Regions from separate parts of the Kluyvera ascorbata genome, predicted to be linked through region 3. Evidence: predicted binding sites of a transcription regulator. Region 3 holds the regulator's gene; each other region holds the start of a gene.
What was found. Region 3 encodes Fur, which represses iron uptake genes when iron is present. Its sites were predicted from a motif close to ATAATAATGAGAACNACTATCAA; they were not measured.
Positions count from the first base shown of each region.

Region 1 (4,845 bases), 1.4 Mb from region 3:
TGACCGTTAACCACTACCTGCGCCAACTGCGAATTTGCCACGCGCAGTACCTGCTCCAGCACACGGAAATGCTGATTGGCGAAGTCGCAATGAGCTGCGGGTTTGAGGATAGTAACTACTTCTCGGTGGTATTTAACCGTGAGATAGGGATGACGCCAGGGCAGTGGCGGCAACGGAGTCGCGTTGCCGCCTGAGGTTCGCGGTTTAGCTTGCCATACCTAGCCCAACGACGTTGGCGGCAATAATGATGACGACGCAGCCCAGACTCAGCACGCTAACGGGTTGGCGTCCGGCATTTTTCCACTCTTTCAAAATCAGCCCCACCAGACCGCCACACAGCACATAGAAGCTCATGTGCAGCATCCAGCTCATATAGTCATACTGCGACGGAATGCTGGCGTGGCCCCACGCGTAGAAGAAGAACTGGAAATACCACATCAGCCCGCCTAAGGCAGAAAGCAGAATGTTGCTGATTATCAGCGGTTTTGCCAGCGAGAAGTCGGCTTTTATCGACAGGTTTTTGATTTTTAGCAGACGAATAAAGCAGAAGCCGAGGTTAACCAACGCGCCGCCGCCCATAATGACCACGTAGCTTGGCAGCGCAGTATAGAGCGGGTCGACCCCTAGTGCGGCGGCGGCTTCGTGCATCGGCTTGGCGGCGTTCATGGCAAAGGACATCCCGGCGGAGAAGACGCCGCACATGATGGCCAGCATCAACCCTTTCTTCAGGTTGAAATCTTCCGCTTTGATGCCCATTTTGCGCTCTTTCAACTGCCCAGCACGGGTGACAATCCCGACACCGATAACGGCTATCAGCACACCCAGCAGCGTCATCTGGCCGCCCTGGGTGTGAATGAGTACGTCAAACTGGCCGTTAATAATTGGTGTCATTAACGTACCAACAATCAGCGTGATGCCAATGGCAATACCGATCCCCATCGACATGCCGAGATAGCGCATGGTGAGGCCGTAGTTGATGTTGCCGACCCCCCACATGGCGCCAAATAGAAACACCGGCAGGAGCGTTGAAGCGCTGAAGGAACGATAGTAGGCCCAAAAGTCGGGCAAGAGCAGGGCGCTGACCGCCCAGGGCAGGATAATCCACGAAACAATCCCGCCAATAGACCACATGGTTTCCCATGACCACTGCTGAACTTTTTTGAACGGGGCATAGAAACAGGCTGCACTGGCCGCGCCTATCAAATGCCAAAAAATACCCATCGTAATTGCATGGTTCATTGATTTTATCCTCATCCATTTTTTGTCGTAGTAATCGTCTTCCGACAGGATGAGGATAAAAATTTGGCGTTTTTTTAACCTTCAGGCTGTTGCCATCCAGGGAGATACATTGGCAGTAAGTGGTGTAATTAGCTGTTCAGGCTCACAAAAAAACATCTATGCCCTAAAGTTATAACCTTATAAAAACTACGGCATTGATAATCATTTTCAATATCATTTAATTAACTATAATGAACCAACTGATTACGCGGCGTTTACAGGTTTGCCGCCCGACAATAATGGAGATGATTATGAGCTATACCCTGCCATCACTGCCTTATGCGTACGATGCCCTGGAACCGCACTTCGACAAACAGACGATGGAAATCCATCACAGCAAACACCACCAGGCTTACGTTAACAACGCTAACGCAGCGCTGGAAAGCCTGCCGGAATTCGCTGCGCTGTCTGCTGAAGAGCTGATCGCGAAACTGGACCAGCTGCCGGCTGACAAGAAAACCGTTCTGCGTAACAACGCTGGCGGCCACGCTAACCACAGCTTCTTCTGGAAAGGCCTGAAAAAAGGCACCACCCTGCAGGGTGACCTGAAAGCGGCTATCGAGCGTGATTTCGGTTCCGTAGATAACTTCAAAGCTGAATTTGAAAAAGCAGCAGCAACTCGCTTCGGCTCTGGCTGGGCGTGGCTGGTGCTGAAAGGCGACAAACTGGCTGTGGTTTCTACCGCAAACCAGGATTCCCCGCTGATGGGTGAAGCCGTTTCCGGTGCTTCCGGTTTCCCAATCGTGGGCCTGGACGTTTGGGAACACGCTTACTACCTGAAATTCCAGAACCGTCGTCCGGACTACATCAAAGAGTTCTGGAACGTGGTGAACTGGGACGAAGCAGCAGCGCGTTTCGCCGCTAAAAAATAATTTGCATTGCCGGTCTGTAGAAGCGAGTCTGATGACTCGCTTTTTTTGTATCCGCCTAAGGAGCAGCAGATGCATTATCCGGTTGACGTGTTTATTGGCAAAATCCGTGACTATGACGGCAGTCGCCCAAGCGCCATCGCGAAGGTCCAGATGGATGGCGAACTGGAACTCACCGAGCTGGGACTGTTGGGTGATGAACAGGCCGAGAAAAAAATCCACGGCGGCCCCGACCGCGCGCTGTGCCAGTTCCCCCGCGAACATTATGAAGACCTGATTCGTGACTTCCCCGAACAGGCTGCCCTGTTTTGCGCCCCGGCGTTTGGTGAAAACCTGTCAACGGAAGGGATGACCGAGCACAACGTTTTTATCGGTGATATTTACCGCTGGGGTGAGACGCTGATCCAGGTCACCCAGCCGCGTTCGCCGTGCTTTAAACTCAATTTCCACTTTGCTATCAGTGATATGGCATCTTTGATGCAGAGCAGCGGTAAGGTCGGCTGGCTGTATCGGGTGATTGCGCCGGGTAAGGTCTCCACCGACGCTCCGCTGGAGTTGGTGTCGCGCCTGAGCGATGTGTCGGTGTATGACGCCGCCGCTATTGCCTGGCATATGCCGTTCGATGACGACCAGTATCACCGTCTGCTGAGCGCAGCCGGGTTGTCGGTCAGCTGGAGCAGAACTATGCAGAAGCGCCGTTTGAGCGGCAAGATTGAAGATAACAGCAGAAGGTTGTGGGGCTAGACGATACAAAAAAATCGGCCTGCATTCGCAGGCCGATGGTTTTTAGGTTCGCTTATAAAGCGGTAGCCACAGCGTGAGCCGTAACCCGCCGAGCGGGCTGTCATCAGCCTTCACCCAGCCGCGGTGCTGCTGCATGGCGCTTTCAACAATCGCCAGCCCCAGCCCCGTTCCGCCAGATTCACGGTCTCGCGCCTCATCGGTACGATAGAACGGACGGAATATCTGCTCGCGGTCTTCCGGGCTTACGCCTGGGCCGTCATCGTCCACGTGGACGGTAACGCCGTCTTTATCCACCGAGAAACTGACGGCAATTTTGGTATGCGAGTAGCGCAGGGCGTTACGTACGATGTTCTCCAGCGCGCTTTCCAGCGCGTTCGGGTTACCGTAAAGCGGCCACGGCCCCGGCGGATAATCGACGCTAAACGATTTGCCCATCTGCTCAGCTTCAAACGCGGCGTTATCCAGCACTTCGCCCCACAGCTGATTAGCCTTGAGGGTTTCACTGACCAGCGCGCTTTTCTGCTGATTGCGCGACATCACCAGCATGTCGTTAATCATGCTATCCAGACGCTGCGCTTCGGTTTCAATACGTTCCAGCTCTTTGCTCTCACCGCTGCGACGACGCAGAAGCGCCGTGCCAAGCTGCAGACGCGTCAGCGGCGTACGCAGCTCGTGAGAGATGTCAGAGAGCAGTCGCTGCTGCGACGTCATCATTCGCTCAAGTGCCATCACCATCTGGTTAAAGCTGGCACCGGCGGCGAGGAATTCCTGTGGCCCTGCCTCCAGCTCTGGATGCTGACGCAGGTTGCCCTGAGCCACTTCATCCGCGGCGTTTTTCAGCTTACGCGCCGGTTTTGCCAGACTCCATGCGAGCCATAGCAACAGCGGGGCGCTAACCAACATAGTGACGATAAGCAGCAGTAAAGGCCGGTCGAACAGCAGATTGATAAAGTCGGACTGCGAGCTGCTTGCTGGGCGGATCAGGTATAACTGGTAGTTATCTTCCCCGTCGCGAATGGAGAAAGGCCCGACCAACTCAACGCGCCCGTACTTCTTCTTCTGCGGATGATCGGAATTATCAGACTGGCCGATAAAGTTACGAATGATCTGCATTTCGTTGCGTTCTGCGCCGATCACGCGGCCTTCGCTAGTGACCAGCAACAAACGCTGGCCCGGCGGAGCCCACTTATCAATCGCGCGGAACAGCCGACGCCACCACATCAAATCGTTGGGGGGATCGTTGGCAAGCTCTTCTTCAACATGCTGCTCAATCATCAGGCCTTGGCGCTGCTCGCTATCGAGCAGCTCGGTCATTTGACGGGAGTCGAGCTTTGGTAGCATCAAAACCAGCATCAGCACCAGCGCTAGCGTTAACCAGAAAATGGCGAAGATGCGGGCGGTTAAACTTCCTATCATGAAGCAGAGACCATCAGGTATCCGCGACCACGCAGGGTTTTAAACCATGGGTGACCGTCTTTACGCTCTGGCAGCTTCCGGCGCAGGTTGGAAATGTGCATATCAATCGCGCGGTCGAACGGCGTTAAGCGTTTACCCAGGACTTCCTGACTCAGGTGTTCACGGGAAACCACCTGGCCCAAATGCTGTGCCAGCAGATAGAGCAGGGTAAATTCAGTGCCGGTCAGCTCGAGCGTTTGACCATCGAAGCTAGCTTCCTGACGCCCTGGGTTCAGGCTTAGGGAATCAACTTCTACGGTTGGTGAGCTCGTATCGCTACTTTGCTGCTGTTCGCTCCAATGTGAACGGCGCAAAATAGCGCGAATACGGGCGACCAGTTCGCGATCGTTAAACGGTTTTGGCAAATAGTCATCCGCGCCAAGCTCAAGGCCCAGTACGCGATCCAACTCGCTACCGCGAGCGGTTAACATAATGACGGGAGTCTGGTGTGTCTGTCGCAATTCTTTCAGCGTGTCGATACCGTTTTTCTTCGGCATCA
Region 1 is NZ_CP096201.1:4,949,096-4,953,940, reverse strand. It holds gene rhaR (HTH-type transcriptional activator RhaR) at 1-194, shown strand, start outside; gene rhaT (L-rhamnose/proton symporter RhaT) at 205-1,239, opposite strand; gene sodA (superoxide dismutase [Mn]) at 1,530-2,150, shown strand; gene yiiM (6-hydroxyaminopurine reductase) at 2,157-2,891, shown strand; gene cpxA (envelope stress sensor histidine kinase CpxA) at 2,934-4,307, opposite strand; gene cpxR (envelope stress response regulator transcription factor CpxR) at 4,304-4,845, opposite strand, start outside.
Region 1: the regulator Fur is predicted to act here: its motif matches at 1,434-1,456, upstream of sodA (superoxide dismutase [Mn]).

Region 2 (4,845 bases), 800 kb from region 3:
ATATCGTTCGCAGTGTGCGAAGGTGGCGGAATTGGTAGACGCGCTAGCTTCAGGTGTTAGTGTCCTTAGGATGTGGGGGTTCGAGTCCCCCCCCTCGCACCAACGAAGCGATATAACAAAAGAAACGAGATAATCTGTGCGAAGGTGGCGGAATTGGTAGACGCGCTAGCTTCAGGTGTTAGTGTCCTTAGGATGTGGGGGTTCGAGTCCCCCCCCTCGCACCAGACTCCTCGTTCCCTCTCTGATTTTCCCTTTCCTGCATTCATCCCATTAGCTTTAAATTCATCGTAATCAATACAAGACCGCTAACAAATGCAATGCATGATGGCAGTAGTACAAAATGTCGCAAACGACGATGCCAGATCATCGCTCCGCTCAGCAGCAGCCCACACACGATCATCCCACGCCATACATCGACGGATAGCCCCATCGTACTGAGAATGGCGATAGCTCCCCCAGAAATCAGTCCTCCCCAGCCACTGCCTAGCGTTCTTTGCCACATGATTGCGCCCATCTAAATGATAATGATTACCAATATCATATGACATTTTTTGTTATTTGTCTGCTTATAAGCTAAGGTTTCATAATCATTAATGACATGTATATTGTATGGTGATAACGTGTACAAAAATATCATGTCTAATATAAAGAATTTGCGCGCTTTTACTCATGCTTTATTCTTGTTTTTGATGCACTTACTTATATATTAAAGGCTGACTACAACATTCAACAATGACTGTACAATCCTGGCGCACCCTGCGTGCGCAAAAATATCAGCTAACGTTCCGGCTATTTTTGTTTTTGAATCTGGTCTCGTCGACGCTCTCTGTCTTCAGCCCGATTTATGACGTTAATATTTTTCCTCTACCCGCAATGCTGATAGCGGTGGGCAGCTGCGTGCTGCTAGTGTGGAACTGGCGATATGCCAGTATCCGGCCGAATCTACCAATAATTTCGGCTGTATTCGGCTGCCTGTGGGGCTGGCATATTTTAAGTAAAACTTTGGTACTCGCTTTACCAAATGACAATTTTCAAATGATTGCGCTATTTAGCGTGATATTTGTCGGAACAATTGCGTTTTCAAATAATATCGTTGCCTTCTCTCTACATTCGTTGCCAACATTTATTGTTTGCCTGATAACAAGTCCAACAAATGAGTGGTGGAGGATGGCTTACTGTATGGCGCTACCATTAATAGGTATTGCTATTCAGCACGTCATTCAGCGACGAAACGATAAGTTTGCTCAAGGATTGATGTATAAACTGCTGGAAGAGCGGGAGACCCTGAATGGTCTGAGCATGCTCGACCCGCTTACTGGGCTCTATAACCGTCGTGGGTTTCAGTTCCGCCTGGACTCGCTGATGTCTATAGGGGAGGCACGGCACTCCGTCCTGCTGCTAGATATCGACCATTTCAAGGCCTATAACGATCACTACGGCCATATGATGGGTGACCAGGCTCTGATGCGCGTTTCAGCGGCTATTCGTAACGCCGTTCGCTCACGCGATATTGTGACGCGCTTTGGTGGCGAAGAGTTTATGGTGGTTCTACCGCATTGTGATGTTGATACCGCCATGCAAACCGCTGAGCGCATTCGCCAGCAGGTGTACGACCTCCGTATTCCACATATGTTTAACGCAAGCGTCGCCACACACGTCACCATCAGCATAGGGGTCGCGCCACTGGAAGATAGCAATATCGAACTGGCCATGCAGAGAGCGGATAAAGCGCTGTATGAGGCGAAGAACATGGGCCGCAACAACATCCTGACCTACGAGCAGGCTCCTGCCGTTTAAGTTCACAAAAAGCCAGCGCAAGAGACAAACTTCTTGCGCTAACTTTTATCTATAGCTAGGATTGCTAATCATTATCATTTAGATTTATAACTAGCTTATCTATGGCCTATCGCTCCGCACCGATTGCTGATGACCTTATCTGGCGCACACCGCTTCCTGCAAAGGAAAGCACGTTCGCTGAGTCGGTGCGTGCCAAGATAACTGAACTGCGCCCGCATTTGCTGGAACTGTTCCGCCTGGATGAAACGGCGCCTGATTGCGCCAAAACGCTCAATGAATGGGCTAAGCCAACGGAGTTAAGTTCGTTGCTGGCGGTGTATTCCGACCATATTTATCGCAATCAGCCCACTCAGCCACGAGAAAATAAACCGCTGATTTCCCTCTGGGCGCAGTGGTATATCGGCCTGCTGGTCCCCCCTTTAATGCTCGCGCTGCTGACGGAAAAATCAGCCCTGTCGCTTAGCTCTGATAACTTCCACGTTGAGTTTCACGAAACGGGCCGTGCAGCCTGCTTCTGGATTGACGTTGAACCCGACCTGCGCATCAGCCAGAAGCCCGCCATCGACCGCATGGATGACCTGGTCATTCAGGCATTAATGCCGGTGGTCCAGGCGCTGGAAGCCACGGGGGACATCAACGGCAAGCTCATCTGGAGCAATACCGGGTATCTGATTAACTGGTATCTCGGTGAAATGAAAACGTTGTTGGGTGAAGAGCAGGTTAACGAGCTACGCCAACGCTGCTTCTTCGCCAAAACGTTGGGTGATGGTCAGGACAACCCTTTATGGCGCACCGTCGTATTACGTGACGGGCTTCTGGTACGTCGTACCTGCTGTCAGCGTTACCGCCTCCCGGACGTTCAACAGTGCGGTGACTGCACGCTGAAATAAATAACGGGGCTTTCGCCCCGTTATTTATTTACTGTCTTAAGCAGCCTGCTCGCTCTCTTCAGCCGCACGCTGTGCTTCTTCATTCTCCTGTTCTAACAACTGTTTTTCATACACTTTGAAGAACGGATAGTAGATAACCGCGGAAACGCAGGCCAACAGCACAACCAGAATCGCTGCACGGAAGTCCCAGCCTAATGCCCATGCACCACCAATCGGTGCAGGAGCAGTCCACGGTACAACGGAAATCACACGACCAATCAGATCCAGCTTCATCGCCGCCCAGGCCAGAATGGCGTTGACCATCGGCGCCAGCAGGAACGGAATAAAGAACACCGGGTTCATCACGATTGGGGTACCAAAAATAACCGGTTCGTTAATGTTAAACAGGCTTGGCACCACGCTCAGACGGCCAATTGAACGCAGGTGTGCTGAACGGCTACGCAGATAGCAGAACACCAGCCCCATCGTTGCACCGGAGCCCCCGACCACGATAAAGAAGGTCCAGAATGCTTCCATGAAGATGTGCGGCAGCGGAGCTCCCTGTGCCAGCGCAGTCTGGTTCAGACCAAGGTTGGTCAGCCAGAACATTTGCAGCATACCAGAGACAATTGCCGCCCCGTGGATCCCTGCAAACCACAGCAGGTGACCAATCAGTACAGCCAGCAGAATGGCCGGTAAGGAGTCCGCAGCAGAAACCAGTGGTTTGAATACGGACATGATGGCCTGTGGAATCAGCATATCGAACTGGCTCTGGATAAACAGGCTCAGCGGATACAGCGTCAGTACCACGACCAGTACCGGAATCAAGAGATCGAAAGAGTTTTTGATCATCGGCGGCACCTGATCCGGCAGACGGATCCCGATGTTGCGAACTTTCAGAAAACGCATCATCTCCACGCAGTAGACAGCAACCAGGATCGCAGTAAAGATCCCCGTTCCGCCCAGGCTGTCGACCGGCAGATGGCCGCTAGTTTTTGGTGCCGCAACCAACAGGAATGCCATGATAGACAGCATTGAACACATGAACGGATCGAGCTGGTTGCTCTTTTCGTAGTGTTTGCCGAGGTTATAGGAGATAGCCGCACAGATATAGATAGACATAATGCCCATCGTCATGTCGAACGGCGTCAAAATACGGCCTTCAAACTCTTTAGCAAGATCTAACCACGCCCGGGCAAAGCCCCAGGTGGTGTCGGGAGAAAACGGCGGATAGGCGAAAACCAGCAAAAATGATCCTACAATCATGAATGGCATCGCAGAAATAAAGCCATCACGAATCGCCATAACGTGGCGCTGAGAGGAAATGCGTCCCGCAACCGGACTAACGTAATTTTCTACAAAGCGAAATATCAGATTAAATGCAGCGTGATTAGCAGACATAGCAGCCCTCCTGACAGGCTTTAGACGTAAGCACAGCAACAACGATTTTGCCGAAATACAACTGGGCATACTGTGAAGCATCAGGAGTTACGGGTCTGCGACCAGCAATGATGATGTTCGTATAGATACAGTTCATACACGGCTCTTATTATAGATACAAAGGAAGTTACCTCTGCAGTATCAATCGCCTGATGAAGAACAGCAACCGGTTACAGTAACCGGTTGCATTGATTGTGAAGGAGATCCAAAAAACAAACAATTTTTGCACAACTTCGTCCGTTTATTTACAACCAAGGTAGCTTTATGACAGAGTGACTCGCCGAATTTTGAGGAGAGCACCATGAGCCTGCAGTCTGTCAGAGATTTCTTTGCCGAGCATGCGCCCGACATCAACATCATCGAGCTTGAGCAAAGTACAGCGACCGTTGCGCTTGCCGCTGCTGCTCATCGCGTTGAGCCAGGACAAATTGCCAAAACGCTTTCTCTGAAGGTGAAAGATCGTGTGATTCTGGTCGTTGCTAAAGGTGATGCCCGCCTGGACAACAAGAAACTCAAAGAGACCTTTGGCGCAAAAGCACGCATGTTGAGCAGTGATGAGGTGGTTATCCTGACGGGTCACCCCGTCGGTGGCGTGTGCCCATTTGGTCTCGAAAACCCGCTGGATGTTTACTGCGATGTTTCCCTGCAACAATACGACGAGGTCCTCCCTGCCGCAGGTGCCATTCATAGCGCGGTACGTATCTCACCGGAAAGAATGGCCAGCCTTACCGCAGCAACA
Region 2 is NZ_CP096201.1:4,330,547-4,335,391, forward strand. It holds tRNA gene MY052_RS20680 (tRNA-Leu) at 17-102, shown strand; tRNA gene MY052_RS20685 (tRNA-Leu) at 139-224, shown strand; gene MY052_RS20690 (DUF1435 domain-containing protein) at 263-502, opposite strand; gene MY052_RS20695 (GGDEF domain-containing protein) at 733-1,797, shown strand; gene fhuF (siderophore-iron reductase FhuF) at 1,899-2,687, shown strand; gene MY052_RS20705 (PTS sugar transporter subunit IIC) at 2,724-4,067, opposite strand; gene MY052_RS20710 (YbaK/EbsC family protein) at 4,408-4,845, shown strand, end outside.
Region 2: the regulator Fur is predicted to act here: its motif matches at 1,859-1,881, upstream of fhuF (siderophore-iron reductase FhuF).

Region 3 (4,845 bases):
TCGCCAGCAGGCCGCGACGGTAATGCGCGAATACTTAAAAGAAGAAGGTGTGATTCAGTTCCTGCTGAAATCCTTCGTCGACGGTGCCTGGCGCTTTAACGTACCGGTGTTGTGGGAGCAATACCCGCATATCGTGGGCTGGGAAACCATTCCGGCCTGGGACCACCCTGCTCTGTTTATTCCTGGCGGCAATTCACCGTACGTCACCGAAGCCTACCGCAGCGCGCTGCTGGCTCAATTCCCCCAGGCAAAAGCACACGTCATCGCCGGTGCGGGCCACTGGGTTCACGCCGAAAAACCGGACGCGGTACTGCGGGCTATCCGTCGTTACCTCAGTGAATGATTAAAAATGCATCGACCGCGCGCCAGAATGGCCGTGGTCGTTGGCGTGTGGGTCTCACTGATGTATGATTGCGCGCTGTCTGCACTGGGCACCGCCCGGTAGCTTGTTTCCCCGAAGTCACTCAGAACCATGGCAAAAGAACAAACGGACCGTACGACCTTAGATTTGTTCGCAAATGAGCGTCGGCCGGGAAGACCAAAAACCAATCCGCTTTCGCGTGACGAACAGCTGCGCATTAATAAGCGTAATCAGTTAAAACGCGACAAAGTGCGCGGTCTGAAACGCGTGGAGCTGAAGCTGAATAACGAAGCCGTTGATGCGCTCAACGAGCTGGCGACTGCCCGTGATATGAGCCGTAGCGAACTCATCGAAGAGATGTTGATGAGTCAGTTGGCCCAGCTACACGGACAGGGGAAAGTCTGAAAATCCCCCCAAAACACACTTTCATGTAGCAGAGTGTGCAGTACGGCACGATAGCGGTTTCCGCACGCTTCTCAGTTCTGCTATGATTGCCCTTATCTGTGGGCAATAAGCCACCACCATATCATTAAGTTTCAAGAGGTTATTTTACTCATGGCAATCGTTGGCATCTTTTTCGGTAGCGATACCGGGAACACCGAAAATATCGCAAAAATGATTCAAAAACAGCTTGGTAAAGATGTCGCTGACGTTCACGACATTGCCAAGAGCAGCAAAGAAGATCTGGAAGCATTCGATATTCTGCTGCTGGGTATCCCAACCTGGTACTACGGCGAAGCGCAGTGCGATTGGGACGATTTCTTCCCAACGCTGGAAGAAGTGGACTTCAACGGCAAGCTGGTCGCGCTGTTTGGCTGCGGCGACCAGGAAGACTATGCTGAATATTTCTGTGATGCGCTGGGTACCATTCGCGACATCATTGAACCACGCGGCGCGACCATCGTCGGTCACTGGCCAACGGCAGGTTACCATTTCGAAGCGTCTAAAGGCCTGGCCGATGACGACCACTTTGTTGGTCTGGCCATCGACGAAGACCGTCAGCCTGAGCTGACCGCTGAACGCGTTGAAAAATGGGTTAAGCAGGTTGCAGAAGAGCTGCACCTGGAAGAGATCAAAAACGCCTGATGCAAAACAGTGAGGCGTAGTGATGAAACTACGCCTCATTAATAGGTAAAAGCAATTAAAATAATAGCTACAATTTTTTAACTTTTTAGCGCATACCTGTACAATATCTTCTGATTTAGCGCGGTCTCATCGTAACTTTGTCGGTGAAGCCTCGTTTTTGATAGCTTAGTTTACCCGGCTCTTGCTGTTTTCATTTCAATAGGGTCATTCTATAATGAGACGCATTAATTCGGGTGCATTCTCTGTGATACTTTCGCTGATGGAAGTTGATCGTTTAGCAACAGGACAGATTCCGCATGACTGACAACAATACCGCATTAAAGAAGGCTGGCCTGAAAGTCACACTTCCACGGTTAAAGATTCTGGAAGTCCTTCAGGAACCGGATAACCACCATGTCAGCGCGGAAGACTTATATAAACGCCTGATCGACATGGGTGAAGAGATTGGTTTGGCCACGGTTTACCGCGTACTTAACCAGTTTGATGACGCCGGCATCGTGACTCGTCATAATTTTGAAGGCGGTAAATCCGTTTTCGAACTGACCCAGCAGCATCACCACGATCACCTGATTTGCCTCGACTGCGGCAAAGTGATCGAGTTCAGCGATGATTCCATCGAAGCTCGTCAGCGTGAAATCGCGTCGAAGCATGGTATTCGCTTAACGAACCACAGTCTTTATCTCTACGGTCACTGCGCTGAAGGCGACTGCCGTGAAGATGAACACGCGCATGACGCAGTCGCAAAATAAGCGTACTGCCTCTCGAAAAGCCAGCCTATGCGCTGGTTTTTTTATACTCTGCGTTTTACGACGCCCACAAAAAAACCGCTGCAAGCAGCGGTTTTTTATTATCAGCGTAAGCCTATTTCTGCGGCGTATTGTTGCTGCGAATTTCTTGCCAGATCTTATCGCAGTTTTTTGCTACTGCTTCATCATTGCCCATTTTTCTAGCGTTAATGCATTTCTGGTAGTCGATGACGCGCACGCTTTCCTGGTTCGCGAACTGCTCGTGTGCTTTCTCTTGCTTCAGCACGTTCAGTACGCTTTGACAGGCCTGAATTTTATCCGGGTTGCCTTCTGCGGTGTTAATACAGGCGCTGTAGGCATCCTTCAGCTTGCTATCTTCCTTCGGCGCAGGAGATTGCGCACAGGCGGTTAACCCAGCAGCCATCAGCGCAACAATAATCAGTTTTTTCATACGATGAGCCTCTTAGCGGCGGCAGAGGTCTCCCCCTGCCACGTTAGCATCAGAAAATGGTGAACGGTGCGATAACCATGAATTTCACGTCACGCTCATCCTGGAAGATGTTGCCGTAACCACCGCCCCAGCTTGGGATATCGGAGTGATTGTCATACTGAGTGAAGTGCAGTTTGAACAGCGTACCTTTCGCACGACCATCCTGTACGGTGTATGCTACATCGAGGCTGTAGGCAGACTCTTTAATCTTGTTGTTCTTGTCGTAGTACGCATCCGGGCTCAACTGCCAGGTCGCTGGCTTAGCATCCCATGCGTAAACGTAAGAAGCACCCACTGCCCAACCCGGCAGATCCCAGTTTTTCAGGTCATACATAGTACCGAAGAAGACCGCTTTTTCGCCGTTGGCGTTGAAGTCAGAGCGGTTATCCCACCAGATATCCAGACGACCGTTAGAGGAGGCGTAGGTTGGCGTCATACGCTGCAGGAAGTAACCCTGCTGGCCTTCTGCTTTAACCCAGGTCCCTTCCAGACGGAAGTCGAAGACTTCTTGCAGCTTGTAGCCGAAGGTTAATGCTTGCAGCCATGCGGTGCCGTCATAGATGTCGTTGACGCCGTGATCGCTCACCTTGTCACGGGTACCGTAGAACTGGTAGCTGGTGGTCAGCGGGCCGCCAGGGATATCAAATTTGTAGCTACCTTTGGCGAAGTACTGATCGATATAGCCTTCTGCCTGACCAAATGCGGCTTCCAGCACCAGGTCATTTTTGAAATCGTATTTCGCACCGATGGAGTGCAGGTAATCAACTTTGGTCTTCTTATCGTTCTGATAGAAGTTGTCCATTTCAAGGTGCCAAGGCGCCTTGTAGTTGTTGGTCCACATGTAGGAGAAGCTCAGCGCGCCAGCATCACCGTAGTCGAAATTGGCCCCGGCTTCAGCACCCTGATAGGTACCTGGCATAAAGCTCCAGTGCGGCGCCAGCAGCGTCTGACCGGTTGGCTGGATGTAACCTGCGCGAGCCCATGCTGGCCCTAATTTAAATTTAGCTGCCGCTTTGTACAGGCTGATACCGCTCTTATCGCCGCTGTAATCTTCGCTGTAGCCTTTGTTCTTAGAGGAGAACGCAATTTCGTTCGGGTGACCGCTTTCTGCACTTTCCGCCATTTCAATTGCGGTGAACGCAGCAATATCAATACCGAACATATCGGCAGCATAGCCAGACTGGAAGTCGAGGTTGGCGTTCCAGGTGGAATGAGAAAGGTTGGTTTTGTATTTGTCATTATCGGTGACATCTTTACGGTCACGCTCACGCTGCCAGTAATAGATACCGCCGGTCAGTGTAGAATCATCGATGAAACCTTCTGCTTTTGCTTCCGGGGTCATCATAAAGCCTGACATTGCTGTCACACCGGCGATAGCCAGCGCCAGCGTACTACGTTTGCCACTAAACGTACGCATAGTTATATCCTCTTTGACTTTTAAAAATGCCGCTGCAAAGCAGAAGCAAAAAATAAAAACTTTAAAAAAAATGAACTTCTTAAAAAAGGTGTTTCGCTACACCGATAGACTATTTTTCGCGACGCGAATTATCAATCCTTTTCCTCAACGAGAGTGCAGGATTATGACAAAGCGCACATATTTGGTTTCTGTTTGTAACAGCGTGCGTTATTGAAACATATTCACGTCAGGCCTTGTGGGCTCTGGGTTAAATGTGAATGAGAGCGTTTACATAATGTTTCTGTGATAGAAGAGATCAAAAATGAAGAAGCGCTTAGGCTTAGAAGGTTTGCATTAATTCGCTACGCGAAACTATGAGGGACGTATTTTTTCATCCGAAAGAACACCGTTATTCCAACGAAAGTTTTCGTTAAAAACGAGGCAAAAAAAACGCCGCATGGGCGGCGTTTTTATTATTGGGTGTTAATTACCCCACCCAGGTGTCTCGTAAACCAACGGTACGGTTAAACACCAGCTTCTCAGCCGTGGTGTAGCGGCTGTCCAGGCAGAAGTAACCCTCACGCTCGAACTGGAACGCTTTACCGGCTTCAGCGGCCTGCAGAGACGGCTCAGCGTAGCCCTGCTTGATAACCAGTGACTCTGGGTTCATTACCGACAGGAAGTCTTCTGCGGCACCAGGGTTTGGCACGCTGAAGAGACGGTCGTACAGACGAATTTCAACCGGCAGCGCATGTGCCGCGCTAAC
Region 3 is NZ_CP096201.1:3,532,095-3,536,939, forward strand. It holds gene ybfF (esterase) at 1-343, shown strand, start outside; gene ybfE (LexA regulated protein) at 473-766, shown strand; gene fldA (flavodoxin FldA) at 917-1,447, shown strand; gene fur (ferric iron uptake transcriptional regulator) at 1,744-2,196, shown strand; gene MY052_RS16895 (ChiQ/YbfN family lipoprotein) at 2,309-2,644, opposite strand; gene chiP (chitoporin ChiP) at 2,694-4,100, opposite strand; gene glnS (glutamine--tRNA ligase) at 4,567-4,845, opposite strand, start outside.